DNA from 4 places in the Streptomyces sp. NPDC014870 genome. Region 2 is predicted to be linked to each of the others. Evidence: riboswitches for the same ligand, from Rfam matches in the RefSeq annotation. Region 2 holds a riboswitch; each other region holds the start of a gene.

The links. A riboswitch is a leader RNA that binds a small molecule or an ion and turns the genes downstream of it on or off. The one in region 2 is predicted to bind cobalamin.
Region 1: it holds a riboswitch for cobalamin, as region 2 does, so the genes downstream of both, ACF09C_RS19940 (ABC transporter substrate-binding protein) here and ACF09C_RS11435 (ABC transporter substrate-binding protein) in region 2, are expected to answer to the same signal.
Region 3: it holds a riboswitch for cobalamin, as region 2 does, so the genes downstream of both, ACF09C_RS35095 (prenyltransferase/squalene oxidase repeat-containing protein) here and ACF09C_RS11435 (ABC transporter substrate-binding protein) in region 2, are expected to answer to the same signal.
Region 4: it holds a riboswitch for cobalamin, as region 2 does, so the genes downstream of both, metE (5-methyltetrahydropteroyltriglutamate--homocysteine S-methyltransferase) here and ACF09C_RS11435 (ABC transporter substrate-binding protein) in region 2, are expected to answer to the same signal.

Annotation. Positions count from the first base shown of each region.
Region 1 is NZ_JBIBWQ010000006.1:413,017-417,042, reverse strand. It holds gene ACF09C_RS19950 (amino acid permease) at 42-1,493, shown strand; gene ACF09C_RS19945 (Mov34/MPN/PAD-1 family protein) at 1,624-2,052, shown strand; cobalamin riboswitch at 2,057-2,182, shown strand; gene ACF09C_RS19940 (ABC transporter substrate-binding protein) at 2,219-3,193, shown strand; gene ACF09C_RS19935 (FecCD family ABC transporter permease) at 3,190-4,026, shown strand, end outside.
Region 2 is NZ_JBIBWQ010000003.1:595,092-599,117, forward strand. It holds gene ACF09C_RS11430 (FecCD family ABC transporter permease) at 1-661, opposite strand, end outside; gene ACF09C_RS11435 (ABC transporter substrate-binding protein) at 664-1,899, opposite strand; cobalamin riboswitch at 2,127-2,312, opposite strand; gene ACF09C_RS11440 (hypothetical protein) at 2,523-2,735, shown strand; gene ACF09C_RS11445 (serine hydrolase domain-containing protein) at 2,894-3,961, opposite strand; gene ACF09C_RS11450 (glycosyltransferase family 4 protein) at 4,016-4,026, opposite strand, start outside.
Region 3 is NZ_JBIBWQ010000015.1:63,518-67,543, forward strand. It holds gene ACF09C_RS35085 (hypothetical protein) at 1-289, opposite strand, end outside; gene ACF09C_RS35090 (hypothetical protein) at 476-1,888, opposite strand; cobalamin riboswitch at 2,004-2,149, opposite strand; cobalamin riboswitch at 2,218-2,356, shown strand; gene ACF09C_RS35095 (prenyltransferase/squalene oxidase repeat-containing protein) at 2,466-4,026, shown strand, end outside.
Region 4 is NZ_JBIBWQ010000015.1:43,833-47,858, reverse strand. It holds gene metE (5-methyltetrahydropteroyltriglutamate--homocysteine S-methyltransferase) at 1-2,276, opposite strand, end outside; cobalamin riboswitch at 2,445-2,673, opposite strand; gene ACF09C_RS35010 (short-chain fatty acyl-CoA regulator family protein) at 2,777-4,026, opposite strand, start outside.

The DNA of each region.
Region 1 (4,026 bases), on a different contig from region 2:
GCCATATCCGGGGGGATCAGCGTGGAGAAAGGCGCATCAACATGACCTCAGTGCAGGTCGACAAGCAGCACGACGGCAATGAGGCCGCGGACTCCGCCGACGGCGAGGGTTACCACCGGGCACTCGGCGCCCGCCAGATCCAGATGATCGCGATCGGCGGCGCCATCGGCACGGGCCTCTTCCTCGGAGCGGGCAAGGGCATCTCCAAGGCGGGACCCAGTCTGATCCTGGCGTACGCCATCGCGGGCCTCGTCATCTTCTTCATCATGCGGGCGCTCGGCGAGCTCCTCATGTACCGGCCCGTGTCCGGCTCCTTCTCGGAGTACGCACGCGAGTTCATCGGCCCGTTCTGGGGCTTCGTCACCGGCTGGACGTACTGGCTCTTCTGGGTCGTGACCGGCATCACCGAAGTCACCGCGGCCTCCGCGTACATGCAGTACTGGACCAAGAACGCGGACGGCTGGCTCAATCAGCCGCAGTGGGTCTTCGCCCTGATCTTCACGGTCGTCCTGTTCCTCGCGAACCTGATCTCGGTCAAGCTCTTCGGCGAGCTCGAGTTCTGGTTCTCGATGGTCAAGGTCACCGCGATCGTCGGCATGATCCTGATCTGCGCCGGTGTCCTCACCGTCGGCTTCTCCGACGCCGGTGACACCGCCTCGATCACCCTGCTCTGGTCCGAGGGCGGCTTCTTCCCCAAGGGCATCGGCTCCACCCTGATGACCCTGCAGATGGTCATGTTCGCCTTCCTCGCGGTCGAGCTGGTCGGCGTGACGGCCGGCGAGTCCAAGGACCCGAAGACCGTCCTGCCCAAGGCGATCAACACCGTGCCGTGGCGCATCGCCGTCTTCTACGTCGGCGCGCTGATCATGATCCTGTCGGTCGTCCCGTGGACCCACTTCCAGCCGGGCGTCTCCCCGTTCGTCGCGGCCTTCGAGAAGATGGGCCTCGGCATCGGCGCCGCGATCGTCAACTTCGTCGTGCTGACCGCCGCGCTCTCCTCCTGCAACTCGGGCATGTACTCCACCGGCCGCATGCTGCGCGACCTCGCGCTCAACGGCCAGGGCCCGAAGTTCTTCACCAAGCTCACCAAGAACGGCCTGCCGCTGGTCGGCACGTCCTTCTCGGCCGGGCTGATGATGGTCGGCGTCTGGATCAACTACCAGTGGCCCGGCGACGCCTTCAACTACGTCGTCTCCTTCGCCACCATCTCCGGCATGTGGGCCTGGATCATGATCCTGGTCTGCCAGGTCCGCTTCCGCCTCAAGGCCGACCGGGGCGAGCTGCCCCAGTCCTCCTTCAAGGCCCCGGGCGGCATCTGGCTCAGCCTCTTCTCGCTCGCCTTCATCGGCATGGTCATCGTGATGATGGGCATCGACAAGGACGCGCGGATCTCGCTGTACTGCGCCCCGCTGTGGGGCCTGATCCTGGGTGTCGCGTACCTGGTCCTCAAGGCGCGCAACCCGCAGGGCGCGGCCTTCGTGAAGCGCTCGTAACGCCTGCCTGTCCAGCATCCGGGCCGCTCCGTACCACTCCTCGGTACGGGGCGGCCCACCCGTCGCCCACCACCACCCTGCCTGACGCGCTCCGCGCGGCCCCTCTTGATCCGATGCTTATCCTGTCGCCATGCTGACCATCACCCGGGCCCTGTACGACCAGATCGTGGAACACTCCCGCGCGGACCACCCCGACGAGGCCTGCGGCGTGGTCGCGGGTCCCGCCGGCAGCGGCCGCCCCGAGCGGTTCATCCCGATGCTGAACGCGGCGCGCTCACCCACGTTCTACGAGTTCGACTCGGCCGATCTGCTGAAGCTCTACCGCGAGATGGACGACCGGGACGAGGAGCCCGTGATCGTCTACCACTCGCACACCGCCACCGAGGCGTACCCCTCGCGCACCGACATCACCTACGCGAACGAGCCGGGCGCCCACTACGTCCTGGTCTCCACCGCCGACGTCGACGGCGCCGGCCCCTTCCAGTTCCGCTCCTACACGATCGTCGAGGGCGTGGTGACCGAGGAGGAGGTCAAGGTCGTCGAGGCGTACGACGCCTGAGAGACTGACCCGACACCAGGGCGGCAGGACCCAGGAAGCCGGTGCGAATCCGGCACGGTCCCGCCACTGTGACCAGCGACTTCGGACGCTGGGAGCCAGGAACTGACCTGCCGCCTCTCACCACCGACTGGGGACGTGGAAATCCCCGGAGGAGGCTCGTTCCGTGCTGACCAGGCACCGCCGTACCCTGCTGCCCGCCGCAGCCCTCGTCCCGCTGCTCGCCGCCTGCGCGGCCCCCGCCGAACAGGCCGCCCCCTCGGGGAAGTCCGCCGCGGGATTCCCGTACACCGTCACCAACTGCGGTGTGAAGACGACGTTCCAGGCGCCGCCGAAGCGGGCCGTGACCATGAACCAGCACGTCACCGAGGTCATGCTCGCGCTCGGTCTGGAGAAGTCCCTGGTCGGCACCGCCTACCTCGACGACCGGATCCTGCCCGCGTACAAGAAGGCCTACGACGCGGTGCCGGTGCTCGCCAAGGAGTACCCCTCCAAGGAGGCCCTGCTCGCCGCCAACCCCGACTTCGTGTACGGGGGTTACGCCAGCGCCTTCGACGCCAAGGCCGGCCGCGGCCGGGACGACCTGAAGAAGTCGGGCATCGAGAGCCGCCTCAACATGGAGTACTGCCCCTCCGGCGCCTCCTCCCTCGCCGACCTCTACCGGGAGGTCGACGAGGTCGCCCGCACCTTCGGCGTCCCCGAGCGCGGCACGGACTGGACCGCCGAGGCGAAGAAGACCGTCGCGGCGACCGAGAAGCGGCTCAAGGGCGTCGCCCCGGTCTCCGTCTTCGTCTACGACAGCGGCGACAAGACCGCGTTCACCGCCGGCGGCAAGGGCATCGGCAACGAGCTGATCACCCGGGCCGGCGGCCGCAACGTCTTCGCCGACCTGGACAAGACCTTCGGCGACGCGACCTGGGAGCAGGTCGTCGCCCGCAAGCCCGACGTGATCGTCATCTACGACTACGGCTCCACGACCGTCGAGCAGAAGAAGAAGCGCCTCCTGGACGACCCGGCCCTCAAGGACGTCCCGGCGATCAAGAACAAGCGCTTCGCCGTCATGCCCCTCTCGGACGCGGTCCTGGGCGTCCGCGTCCCGGCCGCCGTCGACAAGCTCTCCGCCCAGCTGCACCCGAACCGGTGACGGCGGTGACGGGACCGGCGGCGGCCACCGAGGCCGCCGCCGCCCGGCGCCGGCGCCGGGGCCGCCTGCCGTACGGGCTCGTCGTCGCAGGCCTCCTCGCGGCCCTCGCGGCCGCCGTCGTCGCCGGGGTCGCCCTCGGCTCCGTACGGATACCCGTGGGCCAGGTCGTCGAGATCCTCACCGGCCGCGCCGCCCCCTCCCCGTACCGCACGATCGTGCTCGACGTCCGGCTCCCGCGCGTGCTGCTCGGCGCGGTCGTCGGCGCCGGACTCGCCGTCGTCGGCGCCGTCCTGCAGGCCCTGGTCCGCAACCGGCTCGCCGACCCCTTCCTGCTCGGGATCTCCTCCGGGGCGTCCAGCGGGGCCGTCCTCGTCCTGGTCCTCGGCATCGGCGGCGGGGTCACCACCACCGTCGCCATGCCCGCAGGGGCCTTCGCGGGCGCCCTGCTCGCCCTGGTCCTCGTCTACGCCCTGGCCCGGCGCGGCTCCACGATGACCGGCGCCCGGCTCGTCCTCGCGGGCGTCGCCGTCTCCTACATCCTGTCGGCGCTGAGCACCCTGTTCCTCGTCCTGTCCCGGCGGCCCGAGCACTTCCAGGAAGCCATGTTCTGGTCCCTCGGCGGCCTCGGCAGCGCCCGCTGGGACACCCTCGCGCTTCCCTCGGTCGTCGTCGCCCTCGGCACCGCGGTCCTGGTCGCCCTCGCCCGCCCGCTCGACCTGCTCCTCGTCGGCGAGGAGGGCGCCACCGTCCTCGGCCTGGACACCGCCCGCTTCCGGGCCGCCGTCTTCGTCCTCGCCTCGCTCGTCACCGCCGTCATGGTCTCCGTCAGCGGC
Region 2 (4,026 bases):
TGACCTGAAGGTCCGGCCAGGTCGTGCCACCGAAGCTGCCCAGACTCCACACGACGAACTGCTGGGCTCGCTCGGGCCGGGCGTAGACGAGCATCACGCCGACCACCGCGGTGACCGCCGAGCCGATCATGACGCCGATGACGAGCAGGGTGACGGCCGACCGCACCCATCGCGAGAGCAGCAGCACGAGGGCCAGGACGGCGGCGGCGCCGAGCGAGCCGGCGATGACGACGCCCACCCGCCCGAGGCCGGCCAGGTCTCCGGTGAAGCTGCCGGCGACCCCGCCGGTGCCGACCACCACGGCGGCGACACCCATGCTGGCCCCCGAGCTCACCCCGAGGGAGAACGGGTCGGCCAGCGCGTTGCGGAACAGGGTCTGCATCTGTACGCCGGCCACCGCGAGAGCGGCGCCGACGGCAGTGGCGGTCAGCGCGCGCGGCAGCCGGACCTGTTCGACGATCACGTTCCACCGCGGGTCCTCGGCAGTGCCACCGAACAGGACCCGTACCACCTCGGCAACCGGCACCGGATGGGAGCCGGTGGCGATGGTGAGGACGAACAGCACGGCGGTCCCGGCCGCGAGGGCGAGGACGACGACGAGGCGCCGCCGCACCGGCCGCGGGGTGCCCGCGGCCGGTGCCGACACGGCTGTCTGATGCATCGTCACGCCTTGGGCACCGGCCGGTAGAAGGTGAAGGTGTGCCCCTTCGCCTGGTCCGGGTGCATCAGCGCGAACAGGTCGGCGAGGACCAGGTCCGGGCGCAGCACACCGCGCTCGAAGTAGTCGTTGCCGCCGCCGGGACCGAGCGCCTTCTGGTTCGTCCACACGGCGCCGCCGGACACGGCCTTCAGCTGCCCGTACCGGCTGTCGGCCTTCACCGCGTCGGCGGTGGACTTCCACTGCTGGTCGGCGATCCAGACCGGGGCCTGGCCGCCCTTGGCGTACACGGCTTCGAAGTTCAGCTGGAGGCCGCCGGTGCCCGCCTCGCCGGCCCACGGGTAGGTACCGCCCGCGTCCTTGATCAGCCGGGCGGCGTAGCTGCCGCCCGCAGGCATGGACCATGTGCCCTGATACATCGTGCCGGGCAGCACCTCGACGGGCTTGCCCGCCTTGACTGCCTGCGCGCCCTTCGCGGCGACCTTCCGGTAGTCGCCCTCGATGGTGTCGAACACCTCGCCGGCGCGCTTCTCCGCCCCCGTGAGTGCGGCCATCGCCTTGACCCACTCGGCGCGGCCGAGCGGACTGGCCTCCAGCCACTCGGCGTTGGCGACCACGGCGATGCCCGCCTGACGCAGCTTCGGGTACTGCGGGTCGTCGGTGCCCTGGGTCATCAGCACATCGGGCTTGGCGCCGATGACCGTCTCGGCGTTGAGGGTGCGGTCCTTGGCGTACTCGGTGACCTTGCCCGCCTTCACCCGCTCGAGCACCTCGGCGGAGGAGATGGCGGTGGCGCTCGCGACACCGGTCAGGACGTCCAGGGTGCCGGTCTCGGTCAGCAGCGGCAAGTGGGTGGTGGAGGCGGAGTACAGGCTCTTGACGGGGACGGTGACCTGCTGCGCGGAGGCCAGGTCACCGGTCAGCTTCGGCTTGGGGGCACCGCACTTGACCAGTACGTACGACTCCGGCTTGCCCTTGGGGAAGGGCTCCTTGACGGTGAGGACCTGATAGCTCTTCTCGTACCGGAGCGTGAAGTTCTCGGCGTGCTTCATCGTCGACTTGACCGGGAAGTAGTCCTTGGCCGGGTCGAAGTCCTTGATGCACCCTTCACCCTCGGCCCGGGTCTTGGGGTCGGCTGTGGTGCCGACGTCGCCGCCGCACGCGGTGAGCGTGAGGGCGACGGCGAGGAAGGCCGCCGCGGCGGCCCGACGCCGGTCGGGCATGACGGATCGTACGGACAAGGTGACTCCTGGTGGCGTGCGTGGGCAGCGCGTACCGGCATACCGGTGCGCGGATGAGGCGTACGAAAAGGAACTCGCTGAAGGAGGAGGTCGTCAGAACCTGGGGGAACGGACCCCTACGTCAAGCCGGACAGGTCGGCTCCGACGGGCCAAGGGCAGCGTGAAGCCGACCCCACACGTACACAGGCACACGAGTGCCACCGCCTCTCCTGGGGAAATCCGCCCCGTACATCGAGGTGCGACGGCGTGAGTCTCCTGACTCGGGATCACAGCTTCTCCGGCCTTCCCACCCCCGGATGGGGCGGTGGCCATGGGCGGAGTCGCTCCCCCTACACAGTGGCGGTACCGTGCCGGAATCTCACCGGCTTCCTCGTTCCGCCGTCGCTTGACGGACGGAAGCATCGCAGAACCGGCCACAGCCCCGCCAGACCCACATCTGTGCGACGAGCCACAGCAAGCGGCCACCGAATGGCCTTGATGGACGCGTGCGCGGCACGGCAGCCCCACGCGACCTGGACAACGAAGAAGTCCCGAGACCGTGACCTGGGTTTCGTTCACGAGCGGATGACGGGAATTGAACCCGCGCTACAAGCTTGGGAATCACCCGGTACTGGGGCGTGCGCATGGCTGTTGACCTGCGCGCGACAGGCAGGCCGGGCCGGACGGTGCCGTGGCTGCGACCACCGTCCGGCCGGGGGCTTTCACGCCGCTGGCTCGTGCTCGCAGGCGTCTCCGACGCCGTGCGCGCCGGCGCCGGCGTGAGCCAACTGCGCGAACTCGGCGTCTCCCGCCTGCGTCTGCTGACCCGCGACGCCCCGAGGCCGCACAGGTGGTGACCGACGCGCTCGGCGTCACCGAGGTCCATACCCATGCCCTGTCCGCCTTGTACATGTCACGGGTGTTGATCGAAGTGACCGGCCAACGGGCCGTGGGAACCCCGCAGGGCTCGTGCCGCTCTGCGGGACCCGCGGCCTCGTCGCGTCTGGGGACTGGATCACCGATCGGCCCGTGCGCGTCCCGGCAGGGTGCCGTCCGTAAAGACCGACTCGCGGTAGGAGTCGCGTACGGCGGTGAGCGGTTCGCGGTCGCGGGTGAAGTAGAGCTTGTTGGTGAGGAGGATTGCCCATCGCTGCTGCCTCGGGCTGATCCACATGCCGGTGCCGGTGAAGCCGTAGTGGACCCAGACGTCGTCGCGCAGCCCGGTGCCGGGGGCTGGGTGCCAGAAGAGGCCGCGTGCCGGGGTGAGTTCTCCGGTGTGGATGCGCAGGGAGTCGCAGATCCAGGTCCGGCCGAAGGCGGCCTGCGTCGGGGCCAGCATGTGCTGGAGGAAGCGGGTGAGGTCGTCGAGGGTGGAGAAAGTGCCGGCGATGCCGCAGGTGCCGCCGAGGAGGCGGGCGGAGAAGTCGTGGGCGGTGCCCTGGAGGTGGGTGCCGGTTTCCTCGTCCCGTTCGGTGGGGGCGCAGCGGGGGACTACGGCCGCGGGGAGGGGGCCGAAGCGGGTCTCGGTCATGCCGAGCGGCTCCCAGACGCGGCTGGCCGCCAGGAGGTCGAGGGGCTGACCGGCGAGGTACTCGGCGAGGTAGCCGAGGATGAGGGCGGCCCGGTCGGTGTACTCGACGGCCTGGCTGGGCGCACGGTGGAGAGCCTCGTGGAGGACGCCGTCGCGGATGTCCTGGGGGTCGGTGCCGTAGAGGTTTCTGAGGTTGGCGCGCAGGGGGAGACCGGCGGTGTGGGTCAGGAGCTCGTGGGTGGTGACCTGGGCGAGCGGGTGGCCAGCGACCTCGGGCCAGAAGGCGCCGAGTGGGGTGTGGAGCTGGAGCTTGCCTTCTTCGACGAGGGTGCCGATGACGGCCCACACGGCGACGATCTTGGTGAGGCTGGCGATGTCGAAGACGGTGTCGAGCCGCATCGGCTCGTCGGGACGGGTCGGGTCGAGGAGACCGACCGCGCCGCTCGCCGTCGTGCCCCCGGCGTCGCCGACGGCCCAGACGGCTCCCGGGTAGACCCGGTCGCGGACGCCGGCCTGGAGGAGCTGCTCAATGCGTGCGGTGTCGAGCGTCATGGTGTTCCGATCGTAGTGAGACGGCCGGGTCTGGTGGGGATGCGCCACGGGTGATCAGGCGAGGC
Region 3 (4,026 bases), on a different contig from region 2:
GCATGCCGGCGGCTCGACGGGCGCGGTCGAGGCGCCGGTGTGTCTCGCCGAGGAGGACCACCGCGCCGTCCGCGCCGATGTCGTCCGCTGTGCCCTCGCCGGTGACCGCCTGGTTCCGTCGGTCGAGTAGGGCCGTTCCGAGGGATTCGGCGAGCTCGACCACGTCGAGGAGCGCTTCGCGCACCTTGGCCAACCGGGCCACCTGCGAGCCCAGTTGGCGCCGGGACGAGACCAGGGCCTCGTATTCCTGCTCGCTGAGCAGGACCATGGGCCGGCCGTCGACTGTCATGGTCGTGGGCTCGCTCCTGGCGGCCATTCCTTCTCCGTCCTCCTGCTGGTGGTTCGTGGGACTCAGAGGCGCCCAGAACGGCCCGGCATCCGGTCCGAGCCGACGCCGCAGGCCACTTCCCGAGTGCTCCCGGTCCGGCGCCGCGGCGGGTGAGGGCCCGGCAGCGGGCCCCCACCCCCTGGGGCCTCAGGCGCCCCAGCGCAGCGCGATGGTGTCGCCGACGTTGATCGTCTTCTCGCGCAGGGCGCCCGCGAACGAGGAGCCGTCGACGCTGACCTTCCAGGTGTTCGAGCCGCTGTTGGCCTTGCCGTTGACCTCGGTGATCGCGCCGGTTCCCGACGCCGGGGTCACGGAGGTGACGCAGCCGGTCGGGCTCGCGGCGCTCGTCGCGGCGGCGAGAACATCGCCGAGCGTCGTGGTCGTCCCCGTGGGCGTGAAGGACACCGAGCACACCTTGAGGTTGCCGGCGCCGTCGTCGACGGTCAGGGCCAGCTTGGTGGCGGTGCCCGCCGTGAAGGTGGGCTGGGCGACCCACTGGGTGGCCCCGGGGGTGACCGGGACCGGCGGGGCCGTGGTGAAGCCGCCGCCGGCGACCGCGCGCAGCGCGTCGATGGAGGAATAGGCCGAGGGAACGGTGTCGGCTGGCTTGTACTTGAATCCGCCCGCCGGGTTGTACTGGTTGGCGATGAGGAAGTCGACCGGCGTCTTGCCGCTGATCGTGGTGAAGTCGGCCGACTGCGGGTTGAAACCACAGGCGTTGAGGCCCGCGATGCCCCAGCCGTTGGAGCTGGTGTTGACCCCGTAGAGGGAGTTGAAGGCGCCGGAGGAGGCGACCAGCTTGCCCTTGAGGAAGTTCTTGGCCTGGACGACGTCGGTGTCGGTGTTGGGGACGCCGGAGACGCACAGGGCGGCCATCCCGGCACCGGTCATGTCGATGTCGCTCGCCGAGGCGAGACCCGTGGGGTTGCCCTCGACCTTCTGGTAGGTCCAGCCGCCGTCGTTGTGCTGGTTGGCACGGAGGCGGGTGACGATCGCGTCGGTGAGTGCCTGCGGGACGCGGGCGGTGCCGCCTTGGGTCTTCGCGCCGCCCAGCGAAAGGGCCGCGAAGACCGTGCCGTTGAAGTTCGCGGACGGGCCGAAGTAGCCCGGCTCCGCGGTCTGCCAGTAGGAGTAGATGTTCGCGATGAGGTTGCGTGAGGCCGAGACACGGGCCGGGTCGATGCCCGCGGCGTACGCGTTGAGCGTTCCGCGCTCGTAGTCCGTGACGACCGGGGTCGCCGAGGGCCAGGCGGCCGTCGACAGCAGATTCCGGTAGACGGTTCTGGCGTTCTTGGTGGTGTCTCCGCCCGGGGCCACGTCGACGACGGCCGTGCCGGCCGCGGCGAAGGCGCTGAACGCCCACTCGTTGGACAGACCCGAGCCGGCGTACGAACCGTCAGCCGCCTGAAGGGACTTGAGGTACGCGACGCCGTTGGTCTTGGACGTGGCTATCTGCGCGGGGGTCGAGGTCGCGAGAGCGGGAAGCGTGCCGAGGGCGAGGGCGCCGAGCGCCGCCGGCACCACGAGTGAGAGGCGACGGGAGGTACGGGAACGAGACATGACCTGCTCCTGGAAGTCGGCGGACGCCGGCCGCTCCAGTGCACACCTCGCGTCACCGTGTCGGAGCACGGCCGGGCATCGCCGGGGAGCCGCCGTCCGGAACGCGTGGTACGGCTTCGTGTACTGCATCGCCGTCTGGGCATTCGGGCTCGAAAGACGGCCCCCGCCGTCTCATACCGCTGCGCGTCAGCTCCGGATTCGCACCGGATTCCCCCATGTGGCAGCCCAGGACGCTACCTGAACGATCAAGGTACCGCCAGCGGTGCCGCAGGGAGCGGGCGAGGGCCGGTGCCGGGGATCCCCGTGAGACGGACACCATCTTGACGGTCTCAACGGATCCGTGTTGCACTCCGGCTGACAAGCAATCAGCACCAGGGGAAGCCGGTCGAATTCCGGCGCTGACCCGCAACCGTAGACCCGGATCGTCCCGGGTGAGTCGGAATGCCTGGGGCTGGGACTCAGTACGAAGAACGCCGTCGCGGACTACGGCGTGGTCGTCACCGCCTCGCCATGGCATCTCCACTGTGCGGGGCGCATCGCCACGCACGCAGCCGCCCGGCAGAGACGAGGGGCCGCGGTGGGGACCGAACAGCAGGCGAGACGGTGGTGGAGGGCGAGACGGCGGCTTCTGTCCGTCCTGACCGCCTCCTTTCTGACGCTCGGTGCGGGCCTGACCCACCTCACGGCGGCGGCCCCGGCGAGCGCCGACCCGATCGGGAAGTGCACCCGCACGAAGGGCGCCATCGTCGCCGTCGACTTCGGCCACTGGGGCGGCCCTGTGGTGCGCGGCTGCGACACCACTCCCACGACCGGCTACGAACTCCTGCGCTCCGGCGGGTTCAGCACGGCCGGAACGGAGCACGACGGTCCCGCGTTCATCTGCCGCATAGGCAACGGCTCGTTCAACAGCGGTAAGCAGTACCCCACTCCGGCCCAGGAGGACTGCGTCCTCACCCCGCAGGCCACCGCCTACTGGTCGTACTGGATCGCCTCACCCGGCCAGCGGAAGTGGACGTACAGCCCGCTGGGCGCCATGTCCCGCACCCTCAAGCCCGGTGACGTGGACGCCTGGGTCTTCGGCGGCACGGACATCGGCGGCACCAAGGGCAGGCCCTCGTTCACCCCCGACGACGTCCGGGCCGAGGGCGGCGACCCGCCGAACCCCAGCGATCCGCCGGCGCCCAACGTGCCCCCGGGCACGGTCGATCTGCCCGCCGCGACCCGCTGGCTCACCGACCGGCTGACCAACGGGCAGCGCGTCGTCAACGACGGCGACACCACGCCGAACTACCTCGCCACCACCGAGGTCGCCTACGCACTGGCCTCACTCGACAACGAGAACCCCACAGCCCGGCGAATCGCCGACTTCCTCGCCAGGCCTGAACACACCGACGCCTACGCCTACCCCGCCGGGAAGGACGAGGCGCCCGACGCCACCGCCGCCGCCCGCCTCGCGCTCGTCGCCGAGGCCACCGGCAAGGACCCCCGCGCCTTCGGCGGCCACGACCTCCTCGGCGACCTCATGGCGAACGTCTGCCTCAGCGGCTCGGACGCGCCGCAGCCCGTCCCCGGCTGCGCGACCAAGGGCGACTTCCGGACCACCGGACAGACCGAGGGGCAGACCCTCGCCGTCATCGCCCTGCTCAACGGCGGAGTGACGCCGCCTGCCGAGTCGGTGGCGCGCCTGACCCAACTGCAGTGCGACGACGGCGGGTTCCCCAGCTTCCTGATCCTCGACGGCCAGGTGTGCGAGAGCGAGGCACCGACCACCGCGCTCGTCACGCTCGCCCTCCAGCGCGCCGGCGGCCACACCCCGGTGGTCACCAAGGCCCGCTCCTCCCTCAAGAAGGCCCAGTTCAAGACAGGGGCCTGGCCGGCCGCCTCGTACAGCGTCCCCGGCAGCGCGTACGCCACCGGCTGGGTGGCCCAGACACTGCGTGCCCTGGGTGACCGTGCCCACGCGAACGCCGCGGTCTCCTGGCTCTCCCGCCAGCAGCTCCCCGGTGGTTCCTTCGCCTTCGAGGAGGGCACCACGGACCCACTGCTCTATGCCACCACCGCGGCCGTCATCGCCGGGGCGAAGAGCGATCTGGTGACGCTCACGACGAAGGAGCCCGTCCCGCCGACGACGCCCCCGA
Region 4 (4,026 bases), on a different contig from region 2:
ACGAGGTTCTCCAGGGAGGCTCGGGTCTCGGTCCAGCCGCGGGTCTTGAGTCCGCAGTCGGGGTTGACCCAGAGCCGCTCGGCCGGGATGGCCTCCAGGCCCTTGCGCAGGAGCGCGGCGGCTTCGTCGGTGCTGGGCACGCGGGGGGAGTGGATGTCCCAGACGCCCGGACCGGCCTCGCGCGGGTAGCCGTGCTCGGCGAGTTCACCGGCGACCTGCATGTGGGAGCGGGCGGCTTCCAGACTGATGACGTCCGCGTCGAGGTCGTCGATGGCCTGGACGATGTCGCCGAACTCGGCGTAGCACATGTGGGTGTGGATCTGGGTGTCGGGCCGGACACCGCTGGTGGAGAGCCGGAAGGACTCCGTCGCCCAGTCGAGGTAGGCGGCGTGGTCCGCGGCACGCAACGGGAGGGTCTCCCGGAGCGCGGGCTCGTCGACCTGGATGACCGAGGTGCCCGCGGCCTCCAGGTCGTTCACCTCGTCGCGCAGAGCGAGCGCCACCTGTCGGGCCGTGTCGCCGAGCGGCTGGTCGTCGCGGACGAACGACCACGCGAGCATGGTGACCGGACCGGTGAGCATGCCCTTGACCGGCTTGCTGGTCTGCGCCTGCGCGTACGTGGTCCAACGCACCGTCATCGGCTCGGGGCGCGAGATGTCTCCGGCCAGGATCGGCGGCCGGACGTACCGGGTGCCGTACGACTGCACCCAGCCGTGCTGCGTGGCGACATAGCCGGTGAGCTGCTCGGCGAAGTACTGGACCATGTCGTTGCGTTCGGGCTCGCCGTGCACGAGCACGTCGACGCCGGTCTTCTCCTGGAAGGACAGGACCTCGCGGATCTCGTCCTTGATCCGCTCCTCGTAGCCGGCCGTGTCGATGCGGCCGGCGCGCAGGTCGGCGCGGGCCACGCGGAGCTCGTCGGTCTGCGGGAAGGAGCCGATGGTGGTGGTCGGCAGCAGCGGCAGACCGAGGTGGGCGCGCTGGGCGGCGGACCGCTCGGCGTACGGCTGGGAGCGGCAGCCGTCCGCGTCGGTGATCGCGGCGGTGCGGGCGCGTACGGCCGGGTCGCGGGTGAGGGCGGAGCCGGCGCGGGAGGCCAGGTCGGCCCGGTTGGCGGCCAGTTCGGCGCTGATCGCGTCGGTTCCGCTGGCGAGGCCCTTGGCGAGGGTCACGACCTCGCTGGTCTTCTGGCGGGCGAAGGCGAGCCAGCGTCGGATCTGCGGGTCGATGTCGCGTTCGGCGGTCGCGTCCAGCGGGACGTGCAGCAGCGAGCAGGAGGCGGCCACGTCGACGCGGTCGGCGAGACCGAGCAGGGTGGCGAGGGTGGCCAGGGACTTCTGGTAGTCGTTGATCCAGATGTTGCGGCCGTTGACGACGCCCGCGACCAGGCGCTTTCCGGGCAGTCCGCCGACGCCCGCGAGGTCGTCGAGGTTGGCGGCGGCGCGCTCGGTGAAGTCCAGGGCGAGGCCGTCGACGGGGGCTGAGGCGAGCACCTGGAGGGCGTCGCCGAGCCGGTCGAAGTAGGAGGCGACGAGCAGCTTGGGCCGGTCGGTGAGTGCTCCGAGGTCCCGGTAGGCGCGGGCGGCGGCGTTCAGCTCGGCCGGGGTGCGGTCCTGGACGAGGGCGGGCTCGTCCAGCTGGACCCAGTCGGCGCCCGCCGCGCGCAGGTCGGCGAGGACCTCGGCGTAGACCGGGAGCAGCCGGTCGATGAGGGTGAGCGGGTCGAAGTCGGCGGCGACTCCGGGGGCGGGCTTGGCGAGGAGGAGGTAGGTGACGGGGCCGACGAGGACCGGGCGGGCGGTCAGGCCGAGGGCGAGGGCTTCCTTCAGCTCGGCGACCTGCTTGGCGGAGTCGGCGGTGAAGACGGTGTCGGGGCCGAGTTCGGGCACCAGGTAGTGGTAGTTGGTGTCGAACCACTTGGTCATCTCCAGCGGCGCGACGTCCTGCGTGCCGCGGGCCATCGCGAAGTACCCGTCGAGCGCGTCCGTCTCGACTGCGGCGCGGTGGCGTGCGGGGACAGCGCCGACCATGACACTGGTGTCCAGGACGTGGTCGTAGTACGAGAAGTCACCGGTCGGCACCTCGTGGATGCCGGCGTCGGCCAGCTGCTGCCAGTTCGAACGGCGCAGGTCGGTGGCGGCGGCCCGGAGGGCGTCGGCGGTGACACGGCCCTTCCAGTAGCCCTCGATGGCCTTCTTCAGTTCGCGGTTCTGACCCTGGCGGGGGTAGCCGTACACGGTGGCTCGTGCTGCCGCGGCTGCGGGCTTCGCTGTCACGGAACTCTCCTTCGCGAGATGTGTCCAGAAAACATCCCGGATGACGAGACGCGGACGCGAAGGGAACGACAGAACGCGCGGACCACGGCACGGGAGAAATCCGTGCATGCCGCTCGCTGTGTACGCCGACCCGCCCACGAGGTCACCGGAATGTCCGCGCGCGGAATCGTCCGCGTGCGGGCAACGGGCAGGTCTTCGGACTCGCGGGCACGCTCTCCGGAACTGACCGGAGGACACCTACTGGCCGTCGCTTCCCAGGACCGTTGTCCGATCCCAGTGCGTCTGACGGCGGTCGTTCCCGCTCACCGCTGCGGGGCAGTCCCGGATTCCCACCGGGTTCCCTCTTACGACGCATCCCGCCTGGCGGACGGGGCGAACCAGCTGCCCGGCCAGACTAGGGTGCCGGATCGCTCAGCGGCGAGCCCTTGTCCGCCATACGGACATGAAAATGAGACAGATGGCTGAGGAGAGGGGAGCGCCGGGCGGTGAGCCGTACGTATTCAGCGCTCGGACACCACCGGGTACGGCACCAGGGCCCGCCGGTCGGGGTCGACGGCGAGGACACCGCCGGCGGGCGGCCGGGCGCGCTGCGCGCAGTCCTGCCGTTCGCAGATCCGGCAGCCCAGACCGATCGGGGTGGCGGCACGCGGGTCCTGCAGGGCGATGCCCTCGGCGTAGACGAGGCGTGGCGCGTGGCGCAGCTCGCAGCCCAGCGCGACGGCGAAGTCGGCACGCGCCGCGTGGTGGCCGAACCCTCCCCGGGTCACCGTCCGGGCGATCCAGAAGTACTTCTTGCCGTCCGGCATCTCGGCCACCTGGGTGAGGATCCGGCCGGGCGCGGAGAACGCCTCGTACACGGTCCACAGGGGGCAGGTGCCGCCAAGCCGGGAGAAGTGGAAGTCGGTGGCGGACTGGCGTTTCGAGATGTTGCCCGCGCGGTCGGCCCGCAGGAAGGAGAAGGGCACCCCACGGCGGTCGGGGCGTTGGAGCGTGCTCAGCCGGTGGCACACGGTCTCGAACCCCACGCCGAAGCGCGCCTGGAGCAGTTCGACGTCGTAGCGGAGTTCCTCGGCCGCTGTGTGGAAGGCGGTGTACGGCATGAGGACCGCGCCGGCGAAGTAGTTGGCGAGGCCGATGCGTGCCAGGCCCTCCGCCTGGGGAGAGGTGAGTCCGGCCGTGTCGACCAGTTCGGCCAGCAGGGTGCCGTGCTCCAAGAACGCGAGCTGGGTGGCGAGTTGGAAGGCACGCTGCCCCTCGCTGAGCCAGGGAGACAGCAGAAGCAGGCCGCTCTCCGCGTCGAAGCGCCGGGCGTCGGCGGACCTTTCCGGGCCCGACCGGAGCACCTTGACGCCGTGCCCGACCGTGAGTCGGTCCGTGAGCGCGTCGGCCGCGCGGCCGGCCCGGCCCGTGTTCAGGGCCGCGGCGGTCGTCTCGGCCTCCGTCTCCAGGGCGGCGAAGTGGTTGTGGTGGGCGTAGAAGAAGTCCCGTACCTCGTCGTGGGGTTCGGCGGGCAGGAGCCCCACGGTCTCCTCGGGCGAGGCCAGGGCCGCCACCCGCTCGGAGGCGTCCCGGTAGCGCTGGTGAAGGGTGACGAGGGCCCGGGCCACCTCGGGATGGTCGCGGGCCACGTCCGCGATCTCGTCCTGCGCTATAGGGGCCCCGCAGGCCTCGTCCCCGAGCGCCGTCCGCAGATCCGTGGCCAGGCGCTCCTCCCCGGCCTCGGAGAAGAACTCCGGGTCGATGCCGAACA